One region of the Sphingopyxis sp. C-1 genome, then DNA from elsewhere that is predicted to be linked to it. Evidence: riboswitches for the same ligand, from Rfam matches in the RefSeq annotation. Region 1 holds a riboswitch; each other region holds the start of a gene.
The links. Region 1 has a riboswitch for cobalamin ahead of SC1_RS05720 (TonB-dependent siderophore receptor). Riboswitches for the same ligand answer to the same signal wherever they lie in the genome.
Positions count from the first base shown of each region.

Region 2: it holds a riboswitch for cobalamin, as region 1 does, so the genes downstream of both, metE (5-methyltetrahydropteroyltriglutamate--homocysteine S-methyltransferase) here and SC1_RS05720 (TonB-dependent siderophore receptor) in region 1, are expected to answer to the same signal.
Region 3: it holds a riboswitch for cobalamin, as region 1 does, so the genes downstream of both, SC1_RS00350 (TonB-dependent siderophore receptor) here and SC1_RS05720 (TonB-dependent siderophore receptor) in region 1, are expected to answer to the same signal.

Region 1 is NZ_BBRO01000001.1:1,250,871-1,255,404, forward strand. It holds gene SC1_RS05710 (ABC transporter substrate-binding protein) at 1-472, opposite strand, end outside; gene cobO (cob(I)yrinic acid a,c-diamide adenosyltransferase) at 554-1,162, opposite strand; gene SC1_RS05720 (TonB-dependent siderophore receptor) at 1,162-3,024, opposite strand; cobalamin riboswitch at 3,201-3,423, opposite strand; gene SC1_RS05725 (acetyl-CoA C-acyltransferase) at 3,474-4,534, opposite strand, start outside.
Region 2 is NZ_BBRO01000001.1:222,031-226,564, reverse strand. It holds gene SC1_RS00925 (GGDEF domain-containing protein) at 1-705, shown strand, start outside; gene SC1_RS00920 (RidA family protein) at 715-1,155, opposite strand; gene SC1_RS21720 (hypothetical protein) at 1,184-1,381, shown strand; gene SC1_RS21430 (Flp family type IVb pilin) at 1,409-1,579, shown strand; cobalamin riboswitch at 1,636-1,854, shown strand; gene metE (5-methyltetrahydropteroyltriglutamate--homocysteine S-methyltransferase) at 1,971-4,274, shown strand; gene SC1_RS00910 (acyl-CoA thioesterase) at 4,291-4,534, shown strand, end outside.
Region 3 is NZ_BBRO01000001.1:102,667-107,200, reverse strand. It holds gene SC1_RS00360 (RlmE family RNA methyltransferase) at 1-608, shown strand, start outside; gene SC1_RS00355 (S41 family peptidase) at 642-2,096, shown strand; cobalamin riboswitch at 2,149-2,333, shown strand; gene SC1_RS00350 (TonB-dependent siderophore receptor) at 2,475-4,433, shown strand; gene SC1_RS00345 (hypothetical protein) at 4,433-4,534, shown strand, end outside.

The sequences.
Region 1 (4,534 bases):
GCTCGGCCTGCATCCGCGCGATCAGCGCGCTGCCCCGTTCGGGATGGCCGACAGCCGCCGCCGTCTCGCGGATCGAGGTGTAGATTTCACCCAGCGTGTTGGCGGTCGCGAGGTCGAGCAACGGATAATCCTGCCGCGGCAATGCGCGGAGCGCCGCGCTGCGGCTTGCGGGCATGCCGACGATCAGGTCGGGCTCGATCGCCAATATCTGCTCGGCCGAATTGCTGAGCAGCGGAATGCCCCTGGCCTTGGACGCCTCGCCCGACATTTCGATATCGGTCGCGTTTTTCGTCAGCCCTGCGATCTGTGCCCGGTCCGCGAGCGCGAGCACGAGCTGGTCGGCGCAGAGATTGATCGAAACGATGCGCTGCGGGATGGCGGGCGCCTTGGCGCGCGGGGCGGGGGAGGCGGCCCAAAGCAGCCCGGCGCCGCCGATAAGGGCAGCGAAGACAAAGGGAGCGCGCGAGGGCATCACATCGGAAAGCCTATCGTCATTGTTTCGCTCCGCTCGCAATGACGGAAAAACGCCGGAAAAGTGCGAATTCCCGACGCATCAGAACTCGATCCCTTTCTGCGCCTTCACATTCTGCTCGCGGAACGGGTGCTTTACCTGCGCCATTTCAGTGACGAGGTCGGCGGCGTCGATCAGTTCCTGCGGCGCATTGCGCCCGGTGATGATCACATGGGTCATATGCGGTTTCGCACCCAGCGCCTCCAGCACCTCATCCACCGGCAGATAATCATAGCGCAGCACGATGTTGAGTTCGTCGGCGATCACCATGGCATAGGAGGGGTCGGCGATCATGCGCTTGACCTCCTCCCACGCTTCGCGCGCGACCGCGATGTCACGCGTTCGGTCCTGCGTGTCCCAGGTAAAGCCTTCGCCCATTGGCTTGAATTCGATCAGGTCGGGAAAGCGATCGAACACCGCTTTCTCGCCCGTCGTCATCGCGCCCTTCACAAATTGCACGACCCCGACTTTCATGTCGTGCCCAATCGCGCGGATCGCCATGCCGAGCGCGGCTGACGTCTTGCCCTTGCCGGGGCCGGTGTGGACGATCACCAGCCCCTTTTCGACCGTCTTTGCCGCGACCTTCTTGTTCTGCGCCGCCTGGATCTTCTTCATCTTCGCCGCATGTTCGGCGTCGGTGCGGGCTTTCATCAGAAGCGCGCCCGTACGCCGCCATAGGCGGCGCGCCCATAGACGCCATAGCCCGAGGCGGTCGCATAATCGGCGTCGAACAGATTATCGACGCGGCCGTAAACCTCGAAATTCCGGCCGACGGGCAGCGATGCGCGGATGCCCGCGAGCGCATAGCCATCGAGCCGCACAGCGTTCGCGGCATCGTCGAAGCTGTCGCCGACCATGGTCAGCGTCGCGCCGGTCGACAGGCCGAACGACCAGTCATAGTCGGCCGACAGGCTGACCGCGTGCGCGGCTCGACGTGGCAGGCGGTTGCCGTCGAACGCCGGGCGTCCCGACCGGTCGCGGGCATCGATATAGCTGTACGACGCGGTGACGTTCAGCGCGTCGACCGGCCGCAGCGCGAGCGTCGCTTCGACACCCTTGGCGCGCGTGCGATCGATATTGCCATAGGTGAAGGTGGCGTTGTCATAGTTGATCTGGTTGGTCGTGTTGCGCAGAAAGGCGGTCAGCGAAATCTGCGCGCGCCCCTCGGCAAGGCTCTGATCGATCCCGAAATCATAGCTTTTCGACCGTTCGGGGCGCAACGCGCTGTTGCCGCTGAAGCTGTCGTAAAGCTGATAGAGCGACGGCGCCTTGAAGCCTTCGCCATAGCTCAGCCGGAAACTCGTCGCGCCGTCGTTGGGCGAATAATTCGCGTTGGCGCCCAGCGTCGTCGCGCCCCCGAACTGGCTATGGTCGTCGTGGCGGATGCCGCCCGTTACCGACAGGCCCGTGAAGGGCTGGACGATCCCCAGCGCATAGACGCTGTCGATGTTGGCGCGCTGGCTGTCGGTCGATCCGAAGCCGAAGAAATCATAATCGGGGCGCTCATGCTCATATCCGAAGATCAGCTTGGCCTGATCCACCGGCGTCACGACACCCTGATATTCGAAGCGGAGATTGGTGCCCGAATAGCCATAATCGGGGGCTGTCCCGCGGACGAAATAATAGTCGCGATCGTTGCGCAGCCAGGTCACCGCCGCACGGCTGGTGAAGCGGCCGCCGAACAGGCCGAGGTTCAGCCCTGCATAGCCGACATATTGGTCGAGCTTCGCGACGTCGGGGCTGTCGGCGGGGGCGCCGAAGAAGCTGTCATAATCGAGGTCCGAGTTGATGTAATAGCCGCGCAGGTCGAGACTCAGCGCATCGCTGAACGCGATCTTCAGCCGCGCATTTCCTGCAAAATTCTTGTATCCGTCCTTTTCGGTGCCGACCCCGGCCGACGAGATACCGTCGGTGCGAAAATAGGCGCCGCCAATTCCGCCCGAAATTGCGCCCGCGGTGCCCGACACGTCGGCTTTGGCGTTGAGCGTGTCGCTATATCCATATTCGGCCGAGGCGCCCGCGGCAAAGCCATCGGCCGGGGTCGCGGTCGTCAGGCTGACGACGCCGCCGATTGCCTGGCTGCCATGGACCACCGAGTTCGAACCGCGCAGTATCTCGATCCGGCTGATGTTGCCGGTGAGCAGGTGGCCGAAATCATAGGCATCGCCGATGCCGCTGGGATCATTCACTTTCACGCCGTCGATCAGGACCAAAGTCTGCGTCGTTTCGGCGCCGCGCAGCGATATGCCGGCGACCGAGCCGGTGCTGCCGGTCCGGCTGAATCTAACCCCGGGTGTTGTGGCGAGCAGGTCGACGACATCGACCGTCTGGCGCTTTTCGATCGTGGCGGCATCGATGATCGTGATCGCCTGACCGACTTCGTCGCGCGGTTGCTCGATACCCGACGCCGTCACGACAATCTCGTCGCCGGGGCGCTCGCTCTCGGCGGTTTCGGCAAGCGCGGGCGTTGCCGCCGTCAAAGCCAACAGGGAAATGGTCGTGAATTTCAACATGGGAAGCCCCCGAACGCCGACAACGAAGGCGGAGCCTGCCGATACGCGGGGCGCGATCGACCGGCGCTGGCGTCGCAAGTGGCGTAAAGCCTGCGGCCCCGGCACCGAAGCGGCTCCAGCCGCTTGGTCGTCGCTCGACGGAAACCTCCGTGCCGCGGCCTTTCCCTGGGCCTTGGCATTGAGCGACCCACGCCGGCAGGTCTCCTGGCTCGCGGGTCAGGGCTTGATGCACGCCTTCCCAGGTTGACCCCAGTGGCTGTCCGGATCGAAATCCGAACGGTGCATCGCGCTCGCCGCTTACAGTTGCAGGGACAGCCTCGGCTTCGGGGGTTCAGGACGAACCCCGTTACCGCGTTCCCATTTTAAGCCCTTTCGGGCACCGGCGCGATCATGCGCAGGGCAAGCCCTGCACGCGCCGCCCATAGCGCAGCCGCGCTTTTTCGCAATGCCTATTGCCGCTCGACGATCATCGCGGCGCCGACGCCCATCGCGCCGGTCAGCACGACCAGCCCGTATCGGCCGCCGCATGCATCGAGCGCATCGAGCAGCGTCGAGGTGAGGATCGCACCGCTCGCGCCCATCGGATGCCCCTTCGCCAGATGCCCGCCGCTGACATTGACGCGCGCCGGGTCAGGGTCGCGGTCGCGCAGGAATTTGGCGATCGTGACGGCAAAGGCCTCCATGAATTCGATGCGGTCGATGTCGCAAAGCGCCAGCCCCGCACGCGTCAGCACACTGTCCATCGCGGCAAAACCCGCGGTCAGCGACGCGGCCGGATCGCCGCCGCTTTCGGCAAAGGCGATCACGCGCGCACGCGGCGCGGGGCCGAGCCCTTCGCCGCCGACGAGCGCGAGCCCCGCGCCGTCGCAGATCGGCGGCGCGTGCGCCATGCCGTGCAGCGGTTCGAAGGTCGCGCCTTTGAGCGCGCCTGCATAATGTTGCTGCAGTTCGCCAAAGGCCGGCGATGCGGCGGCAAGCGATTCGGCCGTCGTTTGCGGCCGGATACATTCCTCGCCCGTCAGCGGCCCGGTCGCGATGCGCGATTTTTGCAGCGCTATGTCCTGTTCCGTCGCGGCCGCCTTTTGCTGCGAGGCGAGGGCGACGGCGTCGAGATCGGTGCGGGTCAGGCCTTCGGCATTGGCGAGGCGGTCGGCCGCGAGCACCGGGGGCACGAAGCGCGCGCGGGGCGGCAGCTCGTCATTGGTGTAGAAAGCCGCGCGGTCGCCGAGGAATGGCGCGCCGCTCATCGACTCGACCCCGCCCGCAAGGATGTGCGAGGCTTCGCCGCTCGCGACCTTGGCGACCGCCTGGCCGATCGCCGACAGGCCTGATGCGCAATAATTGTTGATGCTGTGCGCCGCGACCGTGTCGGGCAGTCCCGCATGCAGTTTCGCCAGCATTGCGATATGCCCGCCCTGCGCGCCGCTCTGCGTGACGCAGCCGAGCAGCAACGCATCGGGGGATGCTGCGACGTCGCCGCAGCGTTCGGCCAACGCCGCGGCCTGCTGGC
Region 2 (4,534 bases), 1.0 Mb from region 1:
ATCGTCCGACCCGTCGTCCTGCTTTCGCTACGCGGCGGTTTCGACAATTATGTCGGCTTCCAGCAGTCAATCTATTGGACCACCGTCCAGTTCACGCAGGCGATGGTGTCGATCGTCGCGGCGATCAGCCTGATGGTCGCGGTTGCGATCGACCAGATCGCCGAGCTGCGCCGTCAGGCCGACTATGACAATCTTTCGGGCCTGCTCAACCGCCGCGGGTTCGAGGCGCAGGCCGAAACCGCGCTTCGTCGCTGCCAGGACGAAGCGCGCCCCGTCGCGCTGCTCGTCGCGGACCTCGATCATTTCAAGCGCATCAACGACAATCACGGTCACGCGGTCGGTGACGCGATCATCGCCGCTTTCGGCGCGCATGTCCGGCTGATCGGCCCCGCAGCTATGGTCGCGGGCCGCATCGGCGGAGAGGAGTTCGCGCTGCTCGTCCCCGGCGCGGGGATCGAGTCGGCGCGCCAGCTCGCCGAAGCGGTGCGCACCGGCCTTCAGGCCGCCTGCGCCGACCGCATCCCCGCCAGCCTCTGCCCGACCGCGAGCTTCGGCATCGCAGTCGGGACGCCCGGCGGTGGCACCAACCTCGCCGCACTGATGCACGAGGCCGATCAGGCGCTCTACGAAGCCAAGCGCACCGGCCGCAACCGCGTGCGCTCCTATACGCCGAAGCCCGTGCGCCTTACCGCGAATGGCGGCTGAGCCGCCGCGCTATTTCGCGCGCCGCACCGCCACCACCTTGATCTCGACGACCGCGGTCGGTTCGTACAGTCGCGACACGCCGATCGCGGTCCACGCCGGAAAGGGCGCCTTGACATAATTGTTCTTCACCGCCGCAAAGCCGTCGATATGCGCGGCAAGGTCGGTGTGAAAGGTCGTGATGTCGACGACATCGTCCCAGCTCGCGCCCGCGCGCGCCAGCGTCGCGGCGATATGTTTGAAAGCGCGCTCATACCCAGGCGCCAGATCGCTCTCGCCCTTCGCTGGCGCCGCGACCACCCCCGACAGATAGATGGTGTCGCCGGCGATCACCGCATCGGCATAGCCCACCGCCTCCTGAAACGCGCGCGCTTCCGCATTTTCGGGCATCAGCACCGATCCCGCCTCGCGCGCGCCCGCCGACCCGGCGCACAGCCCCGCCACCAGCGCCATTCCCACCATCCTTGGCATCGCCCCTCGCATGATCCGCATCCCCCGTCTCGATCCAACCACGCCCGCGAACCTGACAGCGGACGGTCGCGAAGGCCAGCCCTTCGTCACCGGCCACGAACCGGCCCCCTACAGACCGACCATGATTTTCTTCGCTTATCAGGCCATTAATCCTCTTCCGCAGGAAAAGCCGCAGTCCCGCCAAGCTATTCCCCGCGCGGGACCATGAACGGAACAGAGACAAGGGAACAGAAACATGCGGACCCGACGACCATCGAACCTCCTCTGCGACGAACGCGGCGCGACCGCGATCAAATATGGGCTGATCGCCGCGCTGATCTCGCTCGCGTGCATCATCGCCTTCCAGATGCTCGGGCTCAGTCTCGAATCTATCTTCACGACGATCGACGAGGCGCTGAACCGATAATCCTACATCATATAAAGAATTCTTTATATGTCTGTTGACAATCACTGAGCGGCCTCTATCCTGAAAGCTGTCGAGGTTCTTCGCGTCGTCATGCGCCGCGAAGCTAAGACGGGAAGCCGGTGCGCCTCGCAAAGGGGCAATTCCGGCGCTGCCCCCGCAACTGTAAGCGGCGAGCGGCGGTCGTTACGTGTCACTGGTTCGGCAAGGAACCGGGAAGGCCAGACCGCAGCATTGACCCGCGAGCCAGGAGACCTGCCTCGTCAGATAACGTCCTCCGGCGGGGTGTCCGGTCAGGCCGCATGCATGGCTGCGCCCGACCTTGCTTCGCGGGCGTGGAATCCTGTGCGTTCGCGTCTGCCCGGCGCCTTGCTCCTTGCAAGGTGCTTGAAGAATGACTGTCAGCGTCGCCACTCTCGGCTTCCCCCGCATCGGCCTCCGCCGTGAACTCAAATTCGCGCTCGAAAGCTATTGGGCCGGGAAATCCTCCCTCACCGACCTGCAAACCGCCGCCGCGGGGCTGCGCGCGCTCCACTGGACGCGGCAAAAAGCGCTCGGCGCCGACATCCTGCCCTCGAACGACTTCTCGCTCTATGACCATGTGCTCGATACCTCGGCGCTCGTGGGTGCTATCCCTCCGCGCTACGACTGGGCAGCCGACACCGTCGACCCTGACCTCTATTTCGCGATGGCGCGCGGCGCGCAGAACGCCTGCTGCGGCGGCGATACGACCGCGATGGAAATGACCAAATGGTTCGACACCAACTATCATTTCCTCGTCCCCGAACTCACCGCCGGCCAGACCTTCCGCATCGCCTCGACCAAGATCTTTGACGAGTTTGCGGAAGCCAAGGCGCTCGGCCATGCGACGCGCCCCGTCCTGCTCGGCCCCGTCAGCTATCTGATGCTCGCCAAGGGCAAGGCGGTCGAGCCGCTCGCCCTGCTGCCCCAGCTCCTCGACACCTATGCAGAGATTCTCGCTCGCCTCGCCGCGCTTGGTGCCGACTGGGTCCAGATCGATGAGCCCTGCCTCGTCCTCGACCTGACGGGCGACCAGCGCACCGCCTTCGAGCGCGCCTACGCCCGGCTCGCGACGCGCGGGCCCAAGCTGATGCTCACCACTTACTTCGGCGGCCTCGGCGACAATCTCGATCTCGTCGCGGACCTTCCCGTCCACGGCCTGCACCTCGATCTCGTCCGCGCGCCGGATCAGCTCGCCCCCGCGCTGGCGAAGCTCCAGCCGCATGTCCTCCTCTCGCTCGGCGTCATCGACGGCCGCAACATCTGGCGCGCCAACCTCCCCGACCTCTATTGGCGCCTCAAGGAACTTGCGGCCAGGCGCGACGTCATCCTCGCGCCCTCATGCTCGCTCCTCCACGTCCCCGTCGACCTCGCGCTCGAAACCGGCCTCGATCCCGAAATCGCCCAGTGGCTGGCGTTCGCCGCGCAGAAGGTGGAGGAACTCGCCGCGCTGGCCAAGGCGCTGAACGAAGGCGAGGACGCAAGCTTCGCCGCCTTCTCCGCCTCGCGCATCGCCGCGGTCGCACGCCGGACCTCGCCCAAGATCCACGACGCGCAGGTGGCGCAGCGCCTCGCCGCCCTCGACGCCGGCGCCACCCACCGGACCTCCCCCTTCGCCGTCCGCCGCGAAGCGCAGCAGGTCCGGCTGAACCTCCCCGCCTACCCCACCACGACGATCGGCAGCTTCCCGCAGACCGCAGAGGTCCGCAAGGCGCGCGCCGCGCACGTCAAGGGCGATATCGACGACGCCGCTTACGCCCAATATCTCCGCGTCGAAACGCGCGCCGCGGTGAAATGGCAGGAGGAGGTCGGCCTCGACGTCCTCGTCCACGGCGAGTTCGAGCGTAACGACATGGTGCAATATTTCGGCGAGCAGCTCGCGGGCTTCGCCTTCACCCGCGCCGGCTGGGTGCAAAGCTATGGCTCGCGCTGCGTCCGCCCACCGATCCTCTATGGCGACGTCTCGCGCCCGCGGGCGATGACCGTCGACTGGTGGCGCTTTGCGCAGGACCAGACCGACTTGCCGATGAAGGGCATGCTCACAGGCCCCGTCACCATCCTGAACTGGTCCTTCGTCCGCGACGATCAGCCGCGCGCGACAAGCTGCCGCCAGATCGCGCTCGCGATCCGCGACGAGGTACAGGACCTCGAGGCTGCCGGCGCCGCGATCATCCAGATCGACGAGGCGGCGCTGCGCGAAGGCCTCCCCCTCCGTCGCAGCGAATGGCAGCATTACCTCGACTGGGCGGTCGAAAGCTTCCGCATCGCATCGTCCGGCGTGCGCGACGACACGCAGATTCACACGCATATGTGCTATTCGGAGTTCAACGACATCATCCGCGCGATCGGCGCGATGGACGCCGACGTCATCTCGATCGAGACCGCACGCTCACAGATGGAGTTGCTCGACGCCTTCGCCTCCTACGCCTATCCCAACGAGGTCGGCCCCGGCGTCTATGACATCCACAGCCCCCGCATCCCGGCGGAGCGCGAGATGACCGATCTGCTCACGCTCGCCGCCAAGCACGTCCCGCCCGCGCAGATTTGGGTGAACCCCGACTGCGGGCTCAAGACGCGCAAGTGGGACGAGGTGCGCCCCGCGCTGGTCGCGATGGTCGCCGCGGCCAAATCGATGCGCGCCCGCGCGCTGGTGAAGGAGGCCTATCTTGCCAAGTGATGCCGCGCATCAGGCCATGCCAGCGGGCCAGCCCGCCGTCCGCGTCACTGCCATGCCCGCCAACGCCAATGTCTATGGCGACATTTTCGGTGGCTGGCTGATGGCCCAGATGGACCTTGCCGCCTCGTCGGTCGCGTCGCTCCACGCGCGCGGCCGCGCGGTGACGATCTCGGTGGAGGGCATGTCCTTCCACCGTCCCGTCTTCGTTGGGGACGAGGTTTCGGTCTTTGGCCGCCTTGTAAAAGTCGGCCGCACCTCGA
Region 3 (4,534 bases), 1.1 Mb from region 1:
TGCAGCGCCAGCTCAACGATCCCTATGTGCGCCGCGCGCAGGCCGAGGGCTATCGTTCGCGCGCCGCTTACAAGCTGATCGAACTCGACGAAAAATTCGGCTTTCTCAAGAAATCTCGCGCGGTCGTCGACCTTGGCATCACGCCCGGCGGCTGGTCGCAGGTCGTGCGCAAGGCGAACCCACGCGCGCGCGTTGCGGGGATCGACCTGCTCCACTGCGAACCGATCGAGGGCGTTGCCATCCTCGAGATGGATTTCATGGACGATGCGGCGCCGGACGCGCTGATCGAAGCGCTGGGCAGCGCCCCCGACCTCGTGATTTCAGACATGGCGGCAAATACCGTCGGCCATCCGCAGACCGACCATCTGCGTACCATCGGCCTTGCCGAAACCGCCGCCGATTTCGCGGTGCAGAATCTGCAGCCCGGTGGCGCATTTGTCGCGAAAGTCTTTGCAGGCGGCGCCGACCGCGAATTGCTGACGATCCTCAAACAGAATTTCACGACGGTAAAGCACGCCAAACCGCCGGCGAGCCGCAAGGGGTCGCCCGAGCTTTATGTCATCGCGCAGGGCTTTAAGGGCCGGAGCAGCAACGCGGACACGGAATAATCGGACAATGAGTCGAACCGGGGGAGAGTTTCGATGAGCAAATCGGCACGGTCGATCGCGGCTGTGACACTAGCCGCGCTGATGCTTGCATCGTGCGGCGGCGGGGGCGACGGAAGCCTGGGCAGCGGCGGCCCCGTGACGGTCCCGCCGACCCCGACTCCCACGCCGACTCCCACTTGCGGGCTTGCATCGCGTCAGGCCTTTGCCAAGGCGGTGATCGATGAATGGTATCTGTTCCCGAGCGACGTCGCGAGCGTCAGCGCGGCGAGTTACAGCAATGTCCAATCCTATATCGACGCGCTCGTCGCGCCCGCGCGCGCGCTGAACAAGGACCGCTTCTTCACCTACATCACCTCGATCGCCGAGGAGAATGCCTTCTACGCCAGCGGATCGAGCGCCGGTTTCGGCATTCGCCTGGCCTATGACGCGGTGAACCAGCGCATTGCCATTGCCGAAGCCTATGAAGGCGCTCCCGCCTTTGCCGCCGGGATCGACCGTGGGGCGGCGATCGTCGCCATCGGCACGACCAACGCCAATCTGCGTACCGTCGCCAGCATCGTGAACGCCGAAGGCACCGCGGGGCTGACCGATGCGCTAGGCCCCAACGACCCCGGGGTCAGCCGCGTGCTGCGCATCACCGACGCCAGCGGCACGCGCGATGTCACCGTGACGAAAGCCGACTATTCGCTCGACCCGGTTTCCGACCGCTATGGTGCAAAGATCATCACCGAGGGCGGTCGCAGCTACGGCTATATCAACCTGCGCACCTTTATCTCGTCCGCGGACGACCAGCTAAAGGCGGCCTTTGCCGATTTTCGCGCACGCGGCGTGACCGACATCATCGTCGATTTCCGCTATAACGGCGGCGGACTCGTTTCGACCGCCAATCTGATGGGCGACCTGATGGGCGCGGGGCGCGCCGGACAGATTTTCTCGCAAACCCGTTTTCGTTCCAGCAAATCGGCGGAGAATGACGAGCATCGCTTTACCCCGGTGAGCCAGTCGATCGCGCCGACGCGCATCGCCTTCATCGGTTCTGGGTCGACGGCATCGGCGAGCGAGCTGGTGATCAATTCGATGCTGCCCTGGCTCGGCACCAATATGACGCTCGTCGGCAGCAACACCTATGGCAAGCCCGTCGGCCAGATCGCGCTCGACAAGGCCGAATGCGACGACCGCATGCGCGTCGTCGCCTTTGCAACGGGTAACGCCACCGGACAGAGCGACTATTATGACGGGCTCGCGCCCAAGATCGCCAACAGTTGCGCCGCGAACGACGATCTGAGTGTCCCGCTCGGCGACCCGCGCGAGGCGTCGATCCGCGCCGCCATAGGCTTTCTGTCGGGCACCGCCTGTACAGCGCGCATCGCCGACGCGAGCGCCGGCGCGGCGGCGCAGCGCCGCAGCGCCGCGATCATGGCCGAGCCCGAAATGCTGAGCCCCGACCGGCCGAGCGCGGCACAGCGTGAATTGCCCGGACTCTTCTGATCGCGAGCCTGCTGCATCGCAGCAATTGACCACGGCCCGGAAATGCGGCTAACGGCGGCGGCAAGCGACAGGTTCCCCGGCGACGGGGACTAAGAGGGAACGGGAAAACCCCGGCTGCCCCTGCAACTGTACGCGGCGAGCCATCGGCCACGCGCCATTGGGACCCCGGTTCCGAGAAGGCGGCCGACCGGCGCTGACCCGCAAGCCAGGAGACCTGCCCGTCGCCGTCGTCTTTCGCGCGGACAGGGTGTGCCGGGCGGACGGGGGTGAACCCGCATGACGACAAAGCTGGCTGCGCATGGGCGCGGGCGATGTCGTGCGTCCCAAGGACAACCGCATCGACCGTGCGCATGGGCGGCCTTGTCGATGGGGTACCCAATGTTGAAATTTGTTTTCCGAAGTTCGATCTGCCTTGCCGCCGTCGCGGCGTCGTCCGCCGCCTCCGCCGAAGACGCGTCCACCGCGCATGCCGTCGCCGCCGACGGCGACAGCATCATCGTCACCGCGACGCGTGCACCGCTGACGCTGGACGAGATACCCGCTTCGGTCGCCGTGCTCGACAAGGCGGCAATCGACCGCGCGCAAGATATCGGCGTTACCGAACTGCTGCTCCGCACGCCGGGGATCAGCATCTCGCGCAACGGCGGTTATGGCACGTCCACCTCGCTGCGCATCCGCGGCGCCGAATCCGACCATAGTGTCGTCGTGATCGACGGGGTGAAGCTCAACGATCCGTCGTCGACCGGCGGCGGCTTCAATTTCACCAATCTGCTCGCTGGCGATATTTCGCGGATCGAAGTGCTCCGCGGGCCGCAGTCGATCCTGTGGGGCAGCCAGGCGATCGGCGGCGTCGTCAACGTCGTGACGGCTTCGCCCGAGAAGGAACTCGAAGGCAGCTTCGACCTGGAAGCAGGATCGCGACAGACCGTGAGTGCGCGCGCCGCGGTCGGCGGGCGCACCGGTCCCTTGAGCTGGCGCATCGGCGGCCAGCGCTTCACGACCGACGGGATCTCTTCGCATGCCAAGGCGTTCGGCGGTGTCGAGCGCGATGGCTATCGCAACACCAATCTCTCCGGCCGCGCCGAACTCGCGCTCGCCGACAATGTCAGCGCCGAGGTGCGCGGCTATTATTCGAGCGGCCGGGTCGAATTCGACGGCTTCAATGTCGACAGCAATGATTATGGGCTGAACAAGGAGTTCGTCGGTTACGCGGGGCTCAATTTCGACCTTATCGGCGGGCGATTCCGCAACCGCGTTGCTTACGCCTACACCGATACCAACCGCGACAATTTCAACCCCGACCGCGCGCGGCCGCAAAGCTTTGAGGCCGACGGCAAGAACAAGCGCTGGGAATATCAGGGCAGTTTCGATTTCACCGACCGCATCAGTGCGATCTTCGGAGTCGAGAATGAACGGTCGGATTTCCGCAGCCGATCGCCCGCCGCCTCGCTCGCGACGCCGGTCCCGGCTTTTGCGCGCGGCAAGGCCGAATTGACGAGCGTCTACGGCCAGCTCAGCGTCGAACCGCTCGACGGGCTGACGCTCAACGGCGGCGTCCGCTACGACGATCACGACAGCTTTGGCGGCCAGACGTTGTTCGCCGCTGGCGGGGTTTGGCGGCTCTCGACCGGCACCGTGCTGCGCGCAAGCTATGGCGAAGGGTTCAAGGCGCCGTCGCTCTATCAGCAGTTCAGCGAGTATGGGAATGTCGCGCTCGACCCCGAAGAGGCGCGTGGCTGGGAAGCCGGCATCGAGCAGCATCTGTTCGATCAGAAGCTGGTCGTCGGCGGGGCCTGGTTCGACCGCAGAACGAAGAATCAGATCATCTATAATAGCTGTTCGTCAACAACGACCAACCCGATGTGCTTCGTGCCTGGTGATCCGACGACGCGGCGTTTCGGATATTATTCGAACGTTGCGCGCAGCGAAGCGCATGGCGTCGAAGCCACTGCTGCGCTGACGCTCGGCGGGCTGAAGCTCGACGGCAATTATAGCTGGATCGTTGCCGAGGACCGGTCGGTGGGCACCGCAAATTTCGGTAAATGGCTGCCGCGCCGCCCGCGTCAGACGGCGAACGCATCGGCCAGCTATGGCTTCGACTTCGGGCTCGAGCTTGGCGCGGCGGTGCGCTGGTCGGGCAAGAGCTATGACAATGCAAGCAATGCACAGCGGCTCGACGATTATACGCTCGTCGACCTGCGCGCCGAATATGCGCTTGCCGACAATGTGAAGTTGTTCGCGCGCGCTGAAAATGTCTTCGACGAGCAATATATGACGGCGTTCCGCTATGGCTCGCTCGGCCGCAGCATCTACGCCGGCATCAGGGGACGCTTCTGATGGCGGCGCTGTCGGACCGGAGCGCATCGACGCTGTGGGTGTCGTTGCTCACCGCCGCGAGCAGCATAACGACGCTGGCGCTCGGTTGCGCCACTCCCTTT